DNA from 3 places in the Streptomyces sp. NPDC004667 genome. Region 1 is predicted to be linked to each of the others. Evidence: predicted binding sites of a transcription regulator. Region 1 holds the regulator's gene; each other region holds the start of a gene.
What was found. The regulator HrcA, encoded in region 1, represses chaperone genes, less so after heat shock. The targets are predictions, from matches to a motif close to TTNGCACTCNGNNNNNCNGAGTGCNAA.
Positions count from the first base shown of each region.

Region 1 (5,380 bases):
CCGCGCCAGCCGGTGCCCCTGCCCGGCCCACAGGGACATGCCCTGCGGGTCCCCGGCCGCGGCGGCGGCCTTGCGCAGCCCCGAGGTCATGTGGTGGATCTGGGGGTACGCGGAAGGGGCGTACGGCCCGTGCTCCCGCACGAAGCGGTTGACCAGGCCCCGGGCGGGACGGCCGGAGAAGGCCCGGGTCAGTTCCGTGTGGCCGAACAGCGGGTCCGTCAGCGCCTTCTTGTGCAGGGGGTGCGCCCCGGACTCCGGACACACCAGGAAGGCCGTGCCGAGCTGCGCCGCCTCCGCGCCCGCCGCGAGCACCGCCGCGATCTGCGCCCCGCGCATCAGCCCGCCGGCCGCGGTGATCGGCAGGGCCACGGCCTCGCGCACCTGCGCCACCAGGGCGAGCAGGCCGACGGCCGCCGTGCCGTCGGTCTGCGGGTCGTCGCGGAAGGTGCCCTGGTGTCCGCCGGCCTCGACCCCCTGGACGCACAGGGCGTCGGCGCCCGCCTCCTGGGCGGCGCGGGCCTCGTCGACCGAGGTCACGGTGACGACGGTGTGCGTACCGACGGCGCGCAGGCGCGCGATCACGGTGGGCGCCGGGCAGCCGAAGACGAAGGAGACGACCGGGACCGGGTCCTCCAGCAGGATCGCCAGCTTGGCCTCGTAGCCGTCGTCGCAGGTGCCGATGATGTCCTCTTCCGCGAGCGAGACCTCGTACCAGCTCGCCTCGCCGGCCAGCTGGCCGCGGTAGGCCTCGACGGCGGCCGGGTCGACGTATCCGGTCTGCGGCAGGAAGAGGCTCACTCCGAAGGGACGCCGGGTGAGCCCGCGGAGCTGCTTGATCTCCTGGTACATGCCGTCGGCGGTCTTGTAGCCGCCGGCCAGGAAACCGAGCCCGCCGGCCTCGCACACGGCGGCGGCGAGCGGCGGGCAGGAGGCGCCGCCCGCCATGGGAGCCTGCACGATCGGGTACCGGGGGAGACCGTTCGGCGCGGAGGACATGGACTGCATCGTGCCACGTCCGGCGCACCGCGCCGAATCACGGCAATTCGCCTGGCATAGTCCACTTCCCTTCCACCGCGGGGAAAGCGCGGAGCCCGGTCCGGGGTGTCCCCGGGCCGGGCTCCTGCGTGCTGTCGCGGGCCGGTCAGCGGCCGTTGAACGCGTCCTTCAGGCGGCTGAACAGCCCCTGCTGGCCGGGGGCGAACTGGCCCATCGGGCGCTCCTCGCCGCGCAGCTTCGCGAGCTGGCGCAGCAGGTCCTCCTGCTGGGGGTCCAGCTTGCCGGGGGTGGTGACCTCGACGTGGACGATCAGGTCGCCGCGCCCGCCGCCGCGCAGGTGCGTGACGCCGCGCCCGTGCAGCGGGATCGCCTGGCCGGACTGGGTGCCGGGCCGGATGTCGATCTCCTCCATGCCGTCCAGCGTCTCCAGCGGGCACTTGGTGCCCAGGGCCGCCGCCGTCATGGGGATGGTGACCGTGCAGTGCAGGTCGTCCCCGCGCCGCTGGAAGGTCGGGTGCGGCAGCTCGTGGATCTCCACGTACAGGTCGCCGGCGGGGCCGCCGCCGGGGCCGACCTCGCCCTCGCCCGCGAGCTGGATGCGGGTGCCGTTCTCGACACCGGCGGGGATCTTGACCGTCAGGCTGCGGCGGGAGCGGACCCGGCCGTCGCCCGCGCACTCGGGGCACGGGGTCGGGACCACGGTGCCGAAGCCCTGGCACTGCGGGCAGGGCCGCGAGGTCATGACCTGGCCCAGGAAGGACCGGGTGACCTGCGAGACCTCACCGCGGCCGCGGCACATGTCACAGGTCTGCGCGGAGGTGCCGGGGGCGGCGCCCTCGCCCGAGCAGGTGGTGCAGACGACGGCCGTGTCGACCTGGATGTCCTTGGTCGTGCCGAAGGCGGCCTCGTCCAGTTCCAGGTCGAGGCGGATCATGGCGTCCTGGCCCCGGCGGGTCCGCGAGCGCGGGCCGCGCTGCTGGGACTGGCCGAAGAAGGCGTCCATGATGTCCGAGAAGTTGCCGAAGCCACCCGCGCCGAAGCCGCCCGCGCCGCCGCCCCCGCCCGAGGAGGACAGCGGGTCGCCGCCGAGGTCGTAGACCTGCTTCTTCTGCGGGTCCGAGAGGACCTCGTAGGCGGCGTTGATCTCCTTGAAGCGCTCTTGCGTCTTGGGATCGGGATTGACGTCCGGGTGCAGCTCGCGCGCGAGCCGCCGGAATGCCTTCTTGATCTCGTCCTGGGATGCGTCGCGGCGCACGCCGAGTACGGCGTAGTAGTCCGTGGCCACTTACGACTCCGCCAGGATCTGTCCGACGTAACGTGCCACTGCGCGTACCGCTCCCATCGTTCCGGGGTAGTCCATGCGGGTCGGTCCGACCACGCCGAGTTTGGCGACTGCTTCGCCGCCCGAACCGTAGCCGACGGACACGACCGACGTGGAGTTGAGTCCCTCGTAGGCGTTCTCGTGCCCGATCCGTACGGCCATCCCCGACTCCCCGGCCTCGCCCAGCAGCTTGAGGAGCACGACGTGCTCCTCGAGTGCTTCGAGCACCGGCCTGATCGTCAGGGGGAAATCATGTCCGAAGCGAGTGAGGTTGGCGGTGCCGCCGATCATCAGCCGCTCCTCCGCCTCCTCGGCCAGCGTTTCGAGAAGGGTCGCCAGGACGGCCTTGACGGTCGCCCGGTCGTCGATCTCGAACGACTCCGGAAGGTCCTGCACGAGCTGCGGCACGTCGGTGAACCGACGGCCGACGACCCGGCTGTTCAGCCGCGCCCGCAGGTCGGCGAGCGAGGTCTCGCCGAAGGGCGTCTGGGTGTCGACGAGCCGCTGCTCGACCCGCCCGGTGTCCGTGATCAGTACGAGCATCAGCCGGGCCGGGGCCAGCGACAGCAGCTCGACGTGGCGGACGGTGGAGCGGGTCAGCGAGGGGTACTGGACGACGGCGACCTGCCGGGTGAGCTGCGCGAGCAGCCGCACCGTGCGGCCGACCACGTCGTCGAGGTCGACGGCGCCGTCGAGGAAGTTCTGGATGGCCCGCCGCTCGGGCGTCGACAGCGGCTTGACCCCCGCCAGCTTGTCGACGAAGAGGCGGTAGCCCTTGTCGGTGGGGATCCGGCCGGCGCTGGTGTGGGGCTGCGCGATGTAGCCCTCCTCCTCCAGCACGGCCATGTCGTTGCGCACGGTGGCGGGCGAGACGCCGAGGCGGTGGCGCTCGGTGAGGGCCTTGGAACCGACCGGCTCCTCCGTCCCGACGTAGTCCTGGACGATGGCGCGCAGCACTTCGAGCCTGCGTTCACTGAGCATCGCGCACACCTCCGGATGCGGTCGGTCGTCGGTCGGTCGTCGGTCGGTCGGTCCTGGGGGTCGGCCGGCCGGCCCGCCGGCGTCCGCCCCCGGGCCTCGTTTGGCACTCCGGGCGCCCGAGTGCCAGAGATCCCCCGGTCAGTGTACGGCCGGGTGGTACGCCGGGGGCAAGGGCGGCCCGCCAGGGTAGCGTCGCCCCATGGACGTACGTTGGGAAGAGGCGGGCTGGGAACGGCTGACCGGACGGACCGGCCGGCGGCGGCTCCCGGTGTGGGACTGCACGGTGGGACTGGTGGTGGGGGACGAGTCGGTGCTCCTGATCGACCCCGGATCCTGTGTGCGCGAGGGCGCCGTGGTGCGGGCCGAGGCGGAGCGGCTGACGGGTCGGCGCGTGACCCATATCGCATTCACGCACGGACATTTCGACCACGTGCTGGGCGGCCCGGCCTTCGAGGGCGCCCGGTTCTACGGTGCGGTCGGCCTCGACCGGCTCCTGGCGACCCCCGGCGGCCGTGAGGAGCTGCGCGCGAGCGCGGTCGGCCACGGCCTGGACGGGGCGGAGGCGGCCGAGGCGGCGGGCCTGCTGCGGGCGCCGGAGCACCTGGTGTCGGGCGAGTGGACGCTGGAGCTGGGCGGCGTACAGGTACTGCTGGCCAACGTCGGGCCCGCGCACTCGCAGCACGATCTGACGGTCCTGGTGCCGGGCGAGCGGGAGGTGGTGTTCTGCGGGGACCTGGTGGAGGAGTCGGGCGAGCCGCAGGCCGGCTCGGACGCGGTGCCCGGGCAGTGGCCCGCCGCCCTGGACCGCCTGCTCGCGCTGGGCGGTGACGACGCGCTGTACGTGCCGGGTCACGGTGCGGTGGTCGGGGCCGGCTTCGTGCGTGCCCAACGCGACACACTGGCGGACCTGTTCGGCGTGTCGCGGAGCTGACGGCGGCGGCTCTCCTAGTGTCGGCCGGATGCGCGAGTACTCCCCCGACCTGACCCCGCAGTGGAAGCGTGCCAAGGCCGTGCCGGAGGTGGCCGCGGACCCCGATCTGGTGGTCGAGGTGGCGGGCACCGACTTCTGCGGCGCGGTGGTGGCGTGCGAGGCGGGCACGGTGACCCTGGAGGACCGCTTCGGCAAGCGCCGGGTCTTCCCCCTGGAACCGCGCGGCTTCGTGCTGGACGGCGCCGTGGTGACCCTGGTCCGCCCGTCGAGGGCGCCCGCCGCGCCCGCCCGTACGGCCTCGGGCTCGCTGGCCGTCCCGGGGGCGCGGGCCCGGGTGGCGCGGGCCGGACGGATCTACGTGGAGGGCCGCCACGACGCCGAGCTGGTGGAGCGGGTCTGGGGTGACGACCTGCGCATCGAGGGCGTGGTGGTGGAGTACCTGGAGGGGATCGACGACCTCGTGGCCGTGGTGGCGGAGTTCGCCCCGGGGCCGGACGCCCGCCTCGGCGTCCTGGTGGACCACCTGGTGCCGGGGTCGAAGGAGTCCCGGATCGCGGCGTCGGTGACCTCCCCGGACGTGCTGGTGGTGGGTCACCCGTACGTGGACGTGTGGCAGGCGGTGAAGCCGTCCGCGCTGGGCATCCGGGCGTGGCCCGAGGTGCCGCGCGGCCAGGACTGGAAGACGGGCGTCTGCCGGGCCCTGGGCTGGCCGGAGAACACCGGGGCCGCGTGGCAGCACGTCCTGTCCCGCGTCTCGTCCTACCGGGACCTGGAGCCGACGCTGCTGGGGCGGGTGGAGGAGCTGATCGACTTCGTCACGGGACCCTGAACGGGCTACTGGAGAGTTCCGAACTCGGTGGTGTCGAGCGTGACCCCGAGGTCGTCGAGCGGGACCGGCTCACCGAACTTGCCGGTCCACTCGTTGCGGTAGTTGGCCTCGTCCCCAACGCCGAAGGGTTCAGTAAGCACCACACACTTGGCCTGGAAAGGGTCGATGATCAGGTAGGTGGGGATGCGGCCAGCCGCGTAGATGGAGCGCTTCGTCACGTGATCGCGCAACTTGCTGGTCTTGGAGACGACCTCGACCACCATTGCCAAGGCGCCCGCAGGCAAGAGACGACCGGACTCCGGCGCTGCCTCGATCGGCAGGA
Region 1 covers NZ_JBEXKC010000004.1:152,436-157,815, forward strand. The annotation lists gene ABZW32_RS03980 (nitronate monooxygenase) at 1-996, opposite strand, end outside; gene dnaJ (molecular chaperone DnaJ) at 1,142-2,281, opposite strand; gene hrcA (heat-inducible transcriptional repressor HrcA) at 2,282-3,298, opposite strand; gene ABZW32_RS03995 (MBL fold metallo-hydrolase) at 3,498-4,229, shown strand; gene ABZW32_RS04000 (DUF3097 domain-containing protein) at 4,258-5,058, shown strand; gene ABZW32_RS04005 (Uma2 family endonuclease) at 5,064-5,380, opposite strand, start outside.

Region 2 (5,380 bases), on a different contig from region 1:
GTTCCGTCGATCTCGGACCCGCCACCGGCCTCTCCTGTCGCGAGTGCGGCACCCGCTTCGAACTCGGCCCGATCTTCGCGTGCGTCGAGTGTTTCGGTCCGCTGGAAGTCGCCTACGAGCTGCCGCTCGGCGACCCCGAGGCCCTGCGCGCCGCGATCGAGGCCGGCCCGAACAACATCTGGCGCTACGCCCCGCTGCTGCCCGTTCCCGCGGACGTGGCCTCCAAGCCCAGCCTGAACCCCGGCTTCACCAAGCTCGTGGACGCGCGGAACCTGGCCAAGGAGCTGGGCGTCACCGGCAAGCTGTACGTCAAGGACGACTCCGGCAACCCGACGCACTCCTTCAAGGACCGCGTCGTGGCCATCGCCGTCGAGGCGGCCCGCGCCTTCGGCTTCACCACCCTGTCCTGCTCCTCCACCGGCAACCTGGCCGGCGCCGTCGGCGCCGCGGCCGCCCGTGCCGGCTTCCGCTCCTGCGTGTTCATCCCGCACGACCTGGAGCAGGGCAAGGTCGTCATGGCCGGTGTCTACGGTGGCGACCTCGTCGGCATCGAGGGCAACTACGACGACGTCAACCGCTTCTGCTCCGAACTCATCGGCGACCCGCTGGGCGAGGGCTGGGGCTTCGTCAACGTCAACCTCCGCCCGTACTACGGCGAGGGCTCCAAGACCCTGGCGTACGAGATCTGCGAGCAGCTCGGCTGGCAGCTGCCCGACCAGATCGTCATCCCGATCGCGTCCGGCTCCCAGCTGACGAAGATCGACAAGGGTCTGCAGGAGCTGATCAAGCTCGGCCTGGTGGAGGACAAGCCGTACAAGATCTTCGGCGCCCAGGCCGAGGGCTGCTCCCCGGTCTCCACCGCCTTCAAGGCCGGCCACGACGTGGTCCGCCCGCAGAAGCCGGACACCATCGCCAAGTCGCTGGCCATCGGCAACCCGGCGGACGGCCCGTACGTCCTGGACATCGCCCGTCGCACCGGCGGCTACGTCGAGGACGTCAACGACACCCAGGTCGTCGAGGCGATCAAGATCCTGGCGCAGACCGAGGGCATCTTCGCCGAGACCGCGGGCGGCGTGACCGTCGGCGTGACGAAGAAGCTGATCGAGAACGGGCAGCTCGACCCGGCGCTGACCACCGTGATCCTGAACACCGGTGACGGCCTCAAGACCCTGGAGGCGGTGGCCGCGGACAGCGGCCAGACCGCCACCATCCGCCCGAGCCTGGACGCGTTCCGCGCCGCCGGCCTGGCCTGACCCTTCCCACGACTCCCGGAAAGGCGGTAGCGCCATGAGCGTCAACGTCCGCATCCCCACCATCCTGCGCACCTACACCGGCGGCGTCGCCGAGGTCCCGGCCGAGGGCTCGACCCTGGCCGAGGTCATCCAGTCCCTGGAGCAGAACCACCCGGGCATCGCCGCGCGCGTCCTGGACGACCAGGGCAAGCTGCGCCGCTTCGTGAACGTCTACGTCAACGACGACGACGTGCGCTTCGAGGGCGGCCTGCAGGCGGCGACGCCGGACGGCGCCGGCGTCTCGATCATTCCGGCCGTCGCGGGCGGCTGAGACCCCGAAAAGTAGAATTGCCCCCTCCGCTAATAAGTGGAGGGGGCAATTCTGCTTGATTGGGCGCGGTAGAGTTGGGGAAGTCCCCTCCGGTGCTCTTGCCCGCCGCATATGAGCGGGCCCCGTGAGGGTTGACATTGAGTCAACATGCGTGCGCCCTATGGGGCTTTGGCGAAGCTTGTCTGGCCCGAGTTGCCCTGCCATATGCCAAATTTTCACTCTATTTCTATGTTTCCGCGTGTCCAGAATTCTCGTCGGATTGACCTGTTGCAGACAGCAGCGGTGCGGATACATTCAGCCCCGGTCGAGGCGTTCCGGCGCAAGTTCTGACCCGGGACCGCGAAGTGCGGTACCGCGCAAGGGCCAGTAATAGGGGAGTTAGGCATGGCTCAGGGCACCGTCAAGTGGTTCAACGCGGAGAAGGGCTACGGCTTCATCGCGGTCGACGGTGGTGCGGATGTGTTCGTCCACTACAGCGCCATCCAGATGGACGGGTACCGCACCCTTGAAGAGGGTCAGCGGGTCGAGTTCGAGATCTCGCAGGGCCAGAAGGGTCCGCAGGCGGACATGGTCAAGCTCGCTGCTGCCGGCTGATACCGAGCGCGATCGACCACCGACGCGACAGACGTACGAGGGGCCCACATCCCGGACACGGGATGCGGGCCCCTCGTGCGTCGCCCCTTGCGCCCGGCCGGAAGCCGCCCGGCGTTGCCCGAAGCCGCTTGCACTCGCGGGGGTCGAGTGCTAATCATTGGCGTTAGCACTCTCCAGGTGAGAGTGCTACTAAGACGAGGACCGGGTCGGTGAGGCCCGACGGGTCCGGCGGGAAGGAACCGCCGGCTCCGCAGGCCGTCCGTCGCGGGCGCGGGCGCGGTCCGGAGCAATCCACCCCTGTCCGGGAGGACCACTTCAGATGGCCAAGATCATTGCGTTCAACGAGGAGGCCCGGCGCGGTCTCGAGCGTGGCATGAACCAGCTCGCCGACGCCGTCAAGGTCACCCTTGGCCCCAAGGGTCGCAACGTCGTCCTTGAGAAGAAGTGGGGCGCCCCCACGATCACCAACGACGGTGTCTCCATCGCCAAGGAGATCGAGCTCGAGGACCCGTACGAGAAGATCGGCGCCGAGCTGGTCAAGGAAGTCGCCAAGAAGACGGACGACGTCGCCGGCGACGGTACGACCACCGCCACCGTCCTCGCCCAGGCTCTCGTCCGCGAGGGTCTGCGCAACGTGGCCGCGGGTGCCAACCCGATGGCCCTCAAGCGCGGTATCGAGAAGGCCGTCGAGGCCGTCTCCGCCGCCCTGCTCGCGCAGGCCAAGGACGTCGAGACCAAGGAGCAGATCGCTTCCACGGCCTCCATCTCCGCCGCCGACACCCAGATCGGCGAGCTCATCGCCGAGGCCATGGACAAGGTCGGCAAGGAAGGCGTCATCACCGTCGAGGAGTCGCAGACCTTCGGTCTGGAGCTCGAGCTCACCGAGGGCATGCGCTTCGACAAGGGCTACATCTCGGCCTACTTCGCGACCGACATGGAGCGTATGGAGGCGTCCCTGGACGACCCGTACATCCTGATCGTCAACTCCAAGATCGGCTCGGTCAAGGACCTCCTGCCGCTCCTGGAGAAGGTCATGCAGTCCGGCAAGCCGCTGCTGATCATCGCCGAGGACGTCGAGGGCGAGGCCCTGTCGACCCTGGTCGTCAACAAGATCCGCGGCACCTTCAAGTCCGTCGCCGTCAAGGCCCCGGGCTTCGGCGACCGCCGCAAGGCCATGCTCGGCGACATCGCCATCCTCACGGGCGGCACGGTCATCTCCGAGGAGGTCGGCCTCAAGCTGGAGAACGCCGGTCTCGACCTGCTCGGCCGCGCCCGCAAGGTCGTCATCACCAAGGACGAGACCACCATCGTCGACGGTGCCGGTGACAGCGACCAGGTCCAGGGCCGCGTCAACCAGATCCGCGCCGAGATCGACAACTCCGACTCGGACTACGACCGCGAGAAGCTCCAGGAGCGCCTCGCGAAGCTGGCCGGCGGCGTGGCCGTCATCAAGGCCGGCGCCGCGACCGAGGTCGAGCTCAAGGAGCGCAAGCACCGCATCGAGGACGCCGTTCGCAACGCGAAGGCGGCCGTCGAGGAGGGCATCGTCGCCGGCGGTGGCGTGGCCCTGCTGCAGGCCTCCTCGGTCTTCGAGAAGCTGGAGCTCACCGGTGACGAGGCGACCGGCGCCAACGCCGTGAAGCTCGCGCTGGAGGCCCCGCTCAAGCAGATCGCCGTCAACGGTGGTCTCGAGGGTGGCGTCGTCGTGGAGAAGGTGCGCAACCTGGCCGTCGGCCACGGTCTGAACGCCGCCACCGGCGAGTACGTCGACATGATCGCCGAGGGCATCATCGACCCGGCGAAGGTCACGCGCTCCGCGCTGCAGAACGCCGCGTCGATCGCCGCGCTGTTCCTGACGACCGAGGCCGTCATCGCCGACAAGCCCGAGAAGGCCGGTGCCCCCGCGGGCGGCGGCATGCCGGGCGGTGACATGGACTTCTGATCGGCCCCTGGCTGATCGGCTGTTCTCGAACGAGGGCGGCACCCCCTGCGGGGGGTGCCGCCCTCGGGCGTTTCAGGGGCTTCTAGAAGCCGGTGGTGTCGAGCGTGAAGCCGAACGGTTCCGGGATGGGCAAGGAACCGCCGAAGGCGACCGTCTTGCGGGAGCGGTAGCCCTGCGGGGAGGGGTCGGCGAAGCAGGTGATCTCGGATCCCTGCATGTCCACGACCAGATAGACGGGCACGATCCGGCCGTACACCTCCAGCTTCTCCTGCCAGTCGGCGTCCTTGGTGGACACGGAGGTGAACTCGCCGACGAGGGACAGGGCGGCGCTGTCCGCGTGGCGGCCCTCCTTCTCGAACTCGGCCTCGTCCGCCACGTACAGGTCCGGCCCGTAGCCGCGCTCCACCGACGGGAACTGGAAGAGGAAGGGGGACGTGTCTGCGAAGTGTCCCTCGGGGAGGTGTGCCTGAAGCTGCTCGCGCAGCACCCGCATGCGCCGGGAGTAGCGAAGCCTGGACCACGGTGACACGACGATCTTCCCCCGGATGAGCTCGGCCTTGTAGCCGTCTGGTGTGTTCATCTCCTCGACGGTGCGCAGGAGCGCTTCGAACGTCGGTGGTGCAGCCTGTTCTATCGGTGTGGCCCGTTCGGTCATGATCGTCACCGTCGTCCTCCGCGTGGCGTGGTGTGCCGTGCACGGGGCGTGAGCCCCGTTCCAGGCTAGCGGCGCTCGGGTGTTCGCGCCCGGGTGTCGAGACGGGGCGCCGCCGGGCCGGGGGCTTTGGTTGACTTGGGGTATGAGCGATCTCTTCGTGAAGATCTGCGGGCTCAGGACCGCCCGCGACGTCGACGTGACCGTGGAGGCCGGGGCCGATGCCGTCGGTTTCGTGTTCGCGCCCGGCAGCCCCCGGACCATCGGGGCCGGTGCGGCGCGGGAGCTGGCCGCGCGGGTGCCCGCCGGGGTGCTCACCGTCGGGGTGTTCCGGGGGCAGTCCGTCGAGGAGGTGCGCCGGCTCACCGAGGAGAGCGGCGTGCGCGGCGTGCAGCTGCACGGGGACGAGCCGCCCGCGTACTACGAGGCCCTGTGCGCGCCCGGCCGGACCCTGCTGCGGGCCACCGCCGAGCGGGTGGAGCGCTGCGGCGAGTACGGGGAGGACCTGCTGTTGATCGACGCGCCCGACCCCGGCTCCGGCAAGCCCTGGAACTGGGGCGCGGCGGATTTCACCGCCCCCGCGGGCCGCTGGCTGCTGGCCGGCGGGCTGAACCCGGGCAACGTGCGCG
Region 2 covers NZ_JBEXKC010000010.1:62,229-67,608, reverse strand. The annotation lists gene thrC (threonine synthase) at 1-1,253, shown strand, start outside; gene ABZW32_RS08120 (MoaD/ThiS family protein) at 1,288-1,563, shown strand; gene ABZW32_RS08115 (cold-shock protein) at 1,948-2,157, shown strand; gene groL (chaperonin GroEL) at 2,477-4,099, shown strand; gene ABZW32_RS08105 (Uma2 family endonuclease) at 4,182-4,754, opposite strand; gene ABZW32_RS08100 (phosphoribosylanthranilate isomerase) at 4,897-5,380, shown strand, end outside.
Region 2: the regulator HrcA is predicted to act here: its motif matches at 2,285-2,311, upstream of groL (chaperonin GroEL).

Region 3 (5,380 bases), on a different contig from region 1:
GGCCATGATCAAGGTGCACGTCGAGGCGGTGCTGCGGCTGACCTCGGCGGCGACCGGGTCGATGCGCTCGCGCGGGCGCGGCGGGGTGGTGAACGTGGCCTCGGTGGCGGCCTTCGTACCGCGCGGCACCTACGGCGCGAGCAAGGCGTGGGTCGTGCAGTTCACCCAGGGGGCGGCACGGGACCTCGCGGGTTCGGGCGTGCGGCTGATGGCCCTGTGCCCGGGGTTCGTGCGGACCGAGTTCCACCAGCGGGCGGGCATGGGGACGGACAACATCCCGGGCTGGCTCTGGCTGGACGCCGACAAGCTGGTGGCGGCGGCCCTGGCGGACCTGGCGCGCGGCAAGACCGTGTCGATCCCCGACCCTCGGTACAAGGCGCTGATGGGCGTGGTGAAGCTGACGCCGCGCGGGATCCTCGGCGGCGTGTCCTCCCGCACCGGGCGCAAGTACGGCCCCCAGTAACCGGTGTGACCCACAGGTAAGCGCACCAAGTGGGTGAAATCTCCCTAAACTGGACGTGTCCCATCCACCGCAGGAGGCGACGCGATGACATTCGTACAGGTGATCGATTACGAGACGAAGCGGTTCGACGAGATGAACGCGCTCATCGACCGCTACGCGGAACAGACCAGCGGCAGGCGCACGGTCACCCACACCATGATCGGCCGGGACCGCGACGCGCAGACGCACTACGTGGACCTCGTCGAATTCCCGTCCTACGAGGAGGCCATGAGGAACTCTCACCTCCCCGAGACCGACCGGATGTTCCAGGAGATGGTGGCCCTCTGCGAGGGAATGCCGAAGTTCATGAACCTCGACGTCGTCCGGGACGAGTACCTCAACAAGCTGGTCGCGAACCGGGTCTTCGACGAGATCGCCGTGAAGGGCGACTTCGACGCCATCGAGGAGTGCGTCGCGGCCGACTACGTCACCCACGACATGATGGACACGCAGGGCCGCGGCAACGGCCGGGACGGGCTGCGGCGGACCATCGGCATGTGGCGGGACGCGTTCGACTTCACGTTCGACAAGACGCGCCAGATGGCCGAAGGGGACTGCGTCACCACGCTGTGGAACTGGAAGGGCACCCACAAGGGCGAGTTCATGGGAGTCGCGCCGACCGGCAAGGAAGTCAGCATGTCGGGATGCATGACCTGCCGGATCGAGAACGGCCAGATCGCGGAGGACTGGTGGTACTACGACGCCCCCGGTCTGATGCGGCAGCTGGGCATGATGCCCGGCTGACCGGACACCCGGACGCCCGGATGCCCGGACGGCGCGGGATACCCGTACGGCGCGGGAGGCGTCGACGGCGCGGACACGCAAGAGGCCCTGGTCACCCCCGCTCGGCAGCGGTGACCAGGGCCTTCTCACGCGTCAGGCGCCGTCGGCCTCAGTGGCCGTGGAGCCTCAGTGGCTGTGGCCGTGACCGTGGCCGTGACCGGCGTCGGCCTCTTCCTCGGCCGGCTTCTCGACGACCAGGGTCTCGGTCGTGAGCAGCAGGGAGGCGATGGACGCGGCGTTCTCCAGCGCGGAGCGGGTGACCTTGACCGGGTCGATGACGCCGGCCTTGACCAGGTCGCCGTACTCGCCGGTGGCGGCGTTGAAGCCCTGGCCCTTGTCGAGCTCGGCGACCTTGGAGGTGATGACGTAACCCTCCAGGCCGGCGTTCTCGGCGATCCAGCGCAGCGGCTCGACGGCGGCGCGGCGCACGACGGAGACGCCGGTGCCCTCGTCGCCGGTCAGGCCGAGGTTCTCGTCGAGGACCTTGACGGCGTGGACGAGCGCGGAGCCACCGCCGGAGACGATGCCCTCCTCGACCGCGGCGCGGGTCGCCGAGATGGCGTCCTCGAGACGGTGCTTCTTCTCCTTGAGCTCCACCTCGGTGGCGGCGCCGACCTTGATGACGCAGACGCCGCCGGCGAGCTTCGCCAGGCGCTCCTGCAGCTTCTCGCGGTCCCAGTCGGAGTCCGTGGACTCGATCTCGGCCTTGATCTGGTTGACGCGGCCCGCGACGTCAGCGGCGTTGCCGCCACCGTCGACGATGGTCGTGTCGTCCTTGGAGATGGTCACGCGGCGCGCGGAACCGAGGACGTCCAGGCCGGCCTGGTCGAGCTTGAGGCCGACCTCCTCGGCGATGACGGTGGCACCGGTGAGGGTGGCCATGTCCTGCAGCATCGCCTTGCGACGGTCGCCGAAGCCGGGGGCCTTGACGGCGACCGCGTTGAAGGTGCCGCGGATCTTGTTGACGACGAGGGTGGAGAGCGCCTCGCCCTCGACGTCCTCGGCGATGATCAGCAGCGGGCGGGAGCCGCCGGCCTGGATGACCTTCTCCAGCAGCGGCAGGAGGTCCTGGATCGAGGAGACCTTGCCCTGGTTGATCAGGATGTACGGGTCGTCGAGGACGGCCTCCATACGCTCCTGGTCGGTCACCATGTACGGGGAGAGGTAGCCCTTGTCGAAGGCCATGCCCTCGGTGAACTCCAGCTCCAGGCCGAAGGCGTTGGACTCCTCGACGGTGATGACACCGTCCTTGCCGACCTTGTCCATCGCCTCGGCGATGAGCTCGCCGACCTGCTGGTCCTGCGCGGAGAGCGCGGCCACGGCGGCGATGTCGGACTTGTCCTCGATCGGGCGGGCGGTCGCGAGGAGGTCCTCGGACACGGCCTTGACCGCGGCGTCGATGCCCTTCTTCAGGGCGGCCGGGGAAGCGCCGGCGGCGACGTTGCGCAGACCCTCGCGGACCAGCGCCTGGGCCAGCACGGTGGCGGTGGTGGTGCCGTCACCCGCGATGTCGTTGGTCTTGGTCGCCACCTCCTTCACGAGCTGGGCGCCCAGGTTCTCGTACGGGTCGTCCAGCTCGACCTCGCGGGCGATGGTGACACCGTCGTTGGTGATGGTGGGGGCGCCGAACTTCTTGTCGATGACGACGTTGCGGCCCTTGGGGCCGATCGTCACCTTGACCGTGTCGGCAAGCTTGTTGACACCGCGCTCGAGGGCGCGACGGGCGTCCTCGTCAAACTTAAGAATCTTCGGCATGGGAGCGGTCAGCCCTCTCGTTGCGATCCCCGGCCGCTCACCGCGACCGCCTGGCTAGAACGAACTACGCCCCTCGCCGCCCGGCATCAGCAGGGGTGACCAGGGGCGTAGCTCAAGGCAAAACTGGAGAAGCGAATTACTTCTCGACGATCGCGAGCACGTCGCGGGCCGAGAGGACGAGGTACTCCTCGCCGCTGTACTTCACTTCGGTGCCGCCGTACTTGGAGTACAGGACGACGTCGCCGACGCTGACGTCCAGCGGGAGACGCTGGCCGTCCTCGAAGCGGCCCGGGCCCACGGCAAGGACGACGCCCTCCTGGGGCTTCTCCTTCGCGGTGTCCGGGATGACCAGGCCAGAGGCCGTGGTCTGCTCGGCGTCGAGCGGCTGGACCACGATGCGGTCCTCGAGCGGCTTGATGGCAACCTTGGAGCTGGTGGTCGTCACGATCCGACCTCCCCCTTCGGAGATCCGGGGTTAACTGTCTGAGGTGGCGACCAGGTCGATCCGTCGTCGCGGGTGCCGGATCTGCCTGTCGCTGTGTTGGCACTCACCAGGGGCGAGTGCCAGACGCGAGACTATTCCGGCGATTAGCACTCGGTCAAGCGGAGTGCCAATCCAGCTCGCGCGGCGTCGTCATCCGGCCGCCCCTTGGCCGAGAACCCGAAGGCACGTGCGACGTACCCGTGGGTACCCCTGGGTATCCGTACTCAGGCGGCGGCACCGGCCCGCGAACGAGACTGCCCCCATGACGAGACCGACACGCGCCGAACGCGCGCGCACCGGATCCGACTGGGCCGCGGACATCGCGACCGCCCTGCTGCTGACCCTGCTGGAGGCCGCGGCCGTCGCCGTCGGCCTCTACGTGGCGGTCGTCGCCACCTGGGACGCCCAGGGCACCGGGGGCGACGACACCACGGTCCTGGTCCTGCTGCCGGGCGGACTCGTCCTGGCCGCCGTGGCCGCCGGGGTCGTCTCGGGCCGCGCCTTCCGCCGCCGCGCGCCGGTCACCGGATGCGTCCAGGCACTGGTGTGCGCGGCCCTGCTCGCGGGCACCGCGGGCGTGGCCTACCAGTCCCGCGACCGGCTGCGGTCCGATCCGCCCGCGCCCTCGTCCCCGTACCGGGGCACGTACGGACAGTGCTTCAGCGGCGGCGACGCCCACGAGTGCCCGGGGGGCTGACGCGGCCGGTGTGCGGATCCGGTGCGCGGGACCGGTGCGCGGGACCGGTGCGCGGGAGCCGGTGCGCGGGAGCCGGTGCGCGGGAGCCGGTGCGAGAGACGGGCGTGTGAGACCGGTGCGAGAGACCGGTGTGTGAGAGTGGAAGCCGTGCGCATCCTCGTGGTCGAAGACGAAGAGAACCTGGCCGAATCCCTCCGCCAGGGCCTGTCCGCCGACGGCCACCGCGTGGAGGTCGCCCACGACGGCCACCGGGGCCTGGAACTGGCCCTCACCGGCGGCCCGTACGACGCCGTGCTCCTGGACCTGATGCTCCCCGGCCTCGGCGGCGCCGAGATCTGCGCCCGGATGCGCGCCCACGGCGTCCCCACCCCCGTCCTGATGCTGACCGCCAAGGACGGCGAGCAGGACGAGGCCGAGGGCCTCGACGCGGGCGCCGACGACTACCTCACCAAACCCTTCTCCTTCGTCGTGCTCGGCGCCCGGCTGCGCGCCCTCGCCCGCCGCGCCGCCGCCCCCGAACCCACCGTGCTGCGCGCCGGCGACCTGGTCCTCGACCCGCAGGACCGCCGCTGCCGCCGCGGCACGCACGACATCGAACTGACCGCGCGCGAGCTCGGCGTCCTCGCCTGCCTGATGGAGCGCCCCGGCCGGGCCGTCGCCAAACAGGACATCCTCGACGAGGTCTGGGACGCCCCCCACGACATCGACCCGAACATCGTCGAGGTCTACGTCTCCTCCCTGCGCAAGAAGATCGACGCCCCCTTCGGCCGCCGCTCCATCCTCACCGTCCACGGCACCGGCTACCGGATGGCCCCCGACGGTGGTTAGCAGCATCCGCGCCCGGGCCGCCCTGGCCGCCGCCCTCGCGATGGCCGCCGTCCTGGCCGGCGGCGGACTGTGGCTGTACACCCTCATGCGCGCCAACCTCCTCGACAACACCACCGGCCGCACCGAGCTCGCCGCGCGCAAGGTCGCCGCCCAGCTCGACACCCGCACCCTCCCGCCCGGCGGGCGGCTGCCCGCGCCGGAGAGCGGCGTGGACCTGGTCCTCGTACGGGACGCGGCCGGGCGGACGGTCGCCACCAGCGGGGGCCCTCAGGAGGTCCCCGGCCTCGACGGCCTGCGCCCCGCGCCGGGCCAGGACTCCCGCTCCGTCGTG
Region 3 covers NZ_JBEXKC010000019.1:111,235-116,614, forward strand. The annotation lists gene ABZW32_RS13920 (SDR family oxidoreductase) at 1-463, shown strand, start outside; gene ABZW32_RS13925 (ester cyclase) at 548-1,246, shown strand; gene groL (chaperonin GroEL) at 1,412-3,040, opposite strand; gene groES (co-chaperone GroES) at 3,177-3,485, opposite strand; gene ABZW32_RS13940 (DUF6234 family protein) at 3,787-4,221, shown strand; gene ABZW32_RS13945 (response regulator transcription factor) at 4,369-5,049, shown strand; gene ABZW32_RS13950 (HAMP domain-containing sensor histidine kinase) at 5,042-5,380, shown strand, end outside.
Region 3: the regulator HrcA is predicted to act here: its motif matches at 3,629-3,655, upstream of groES (co-chaperone GroES).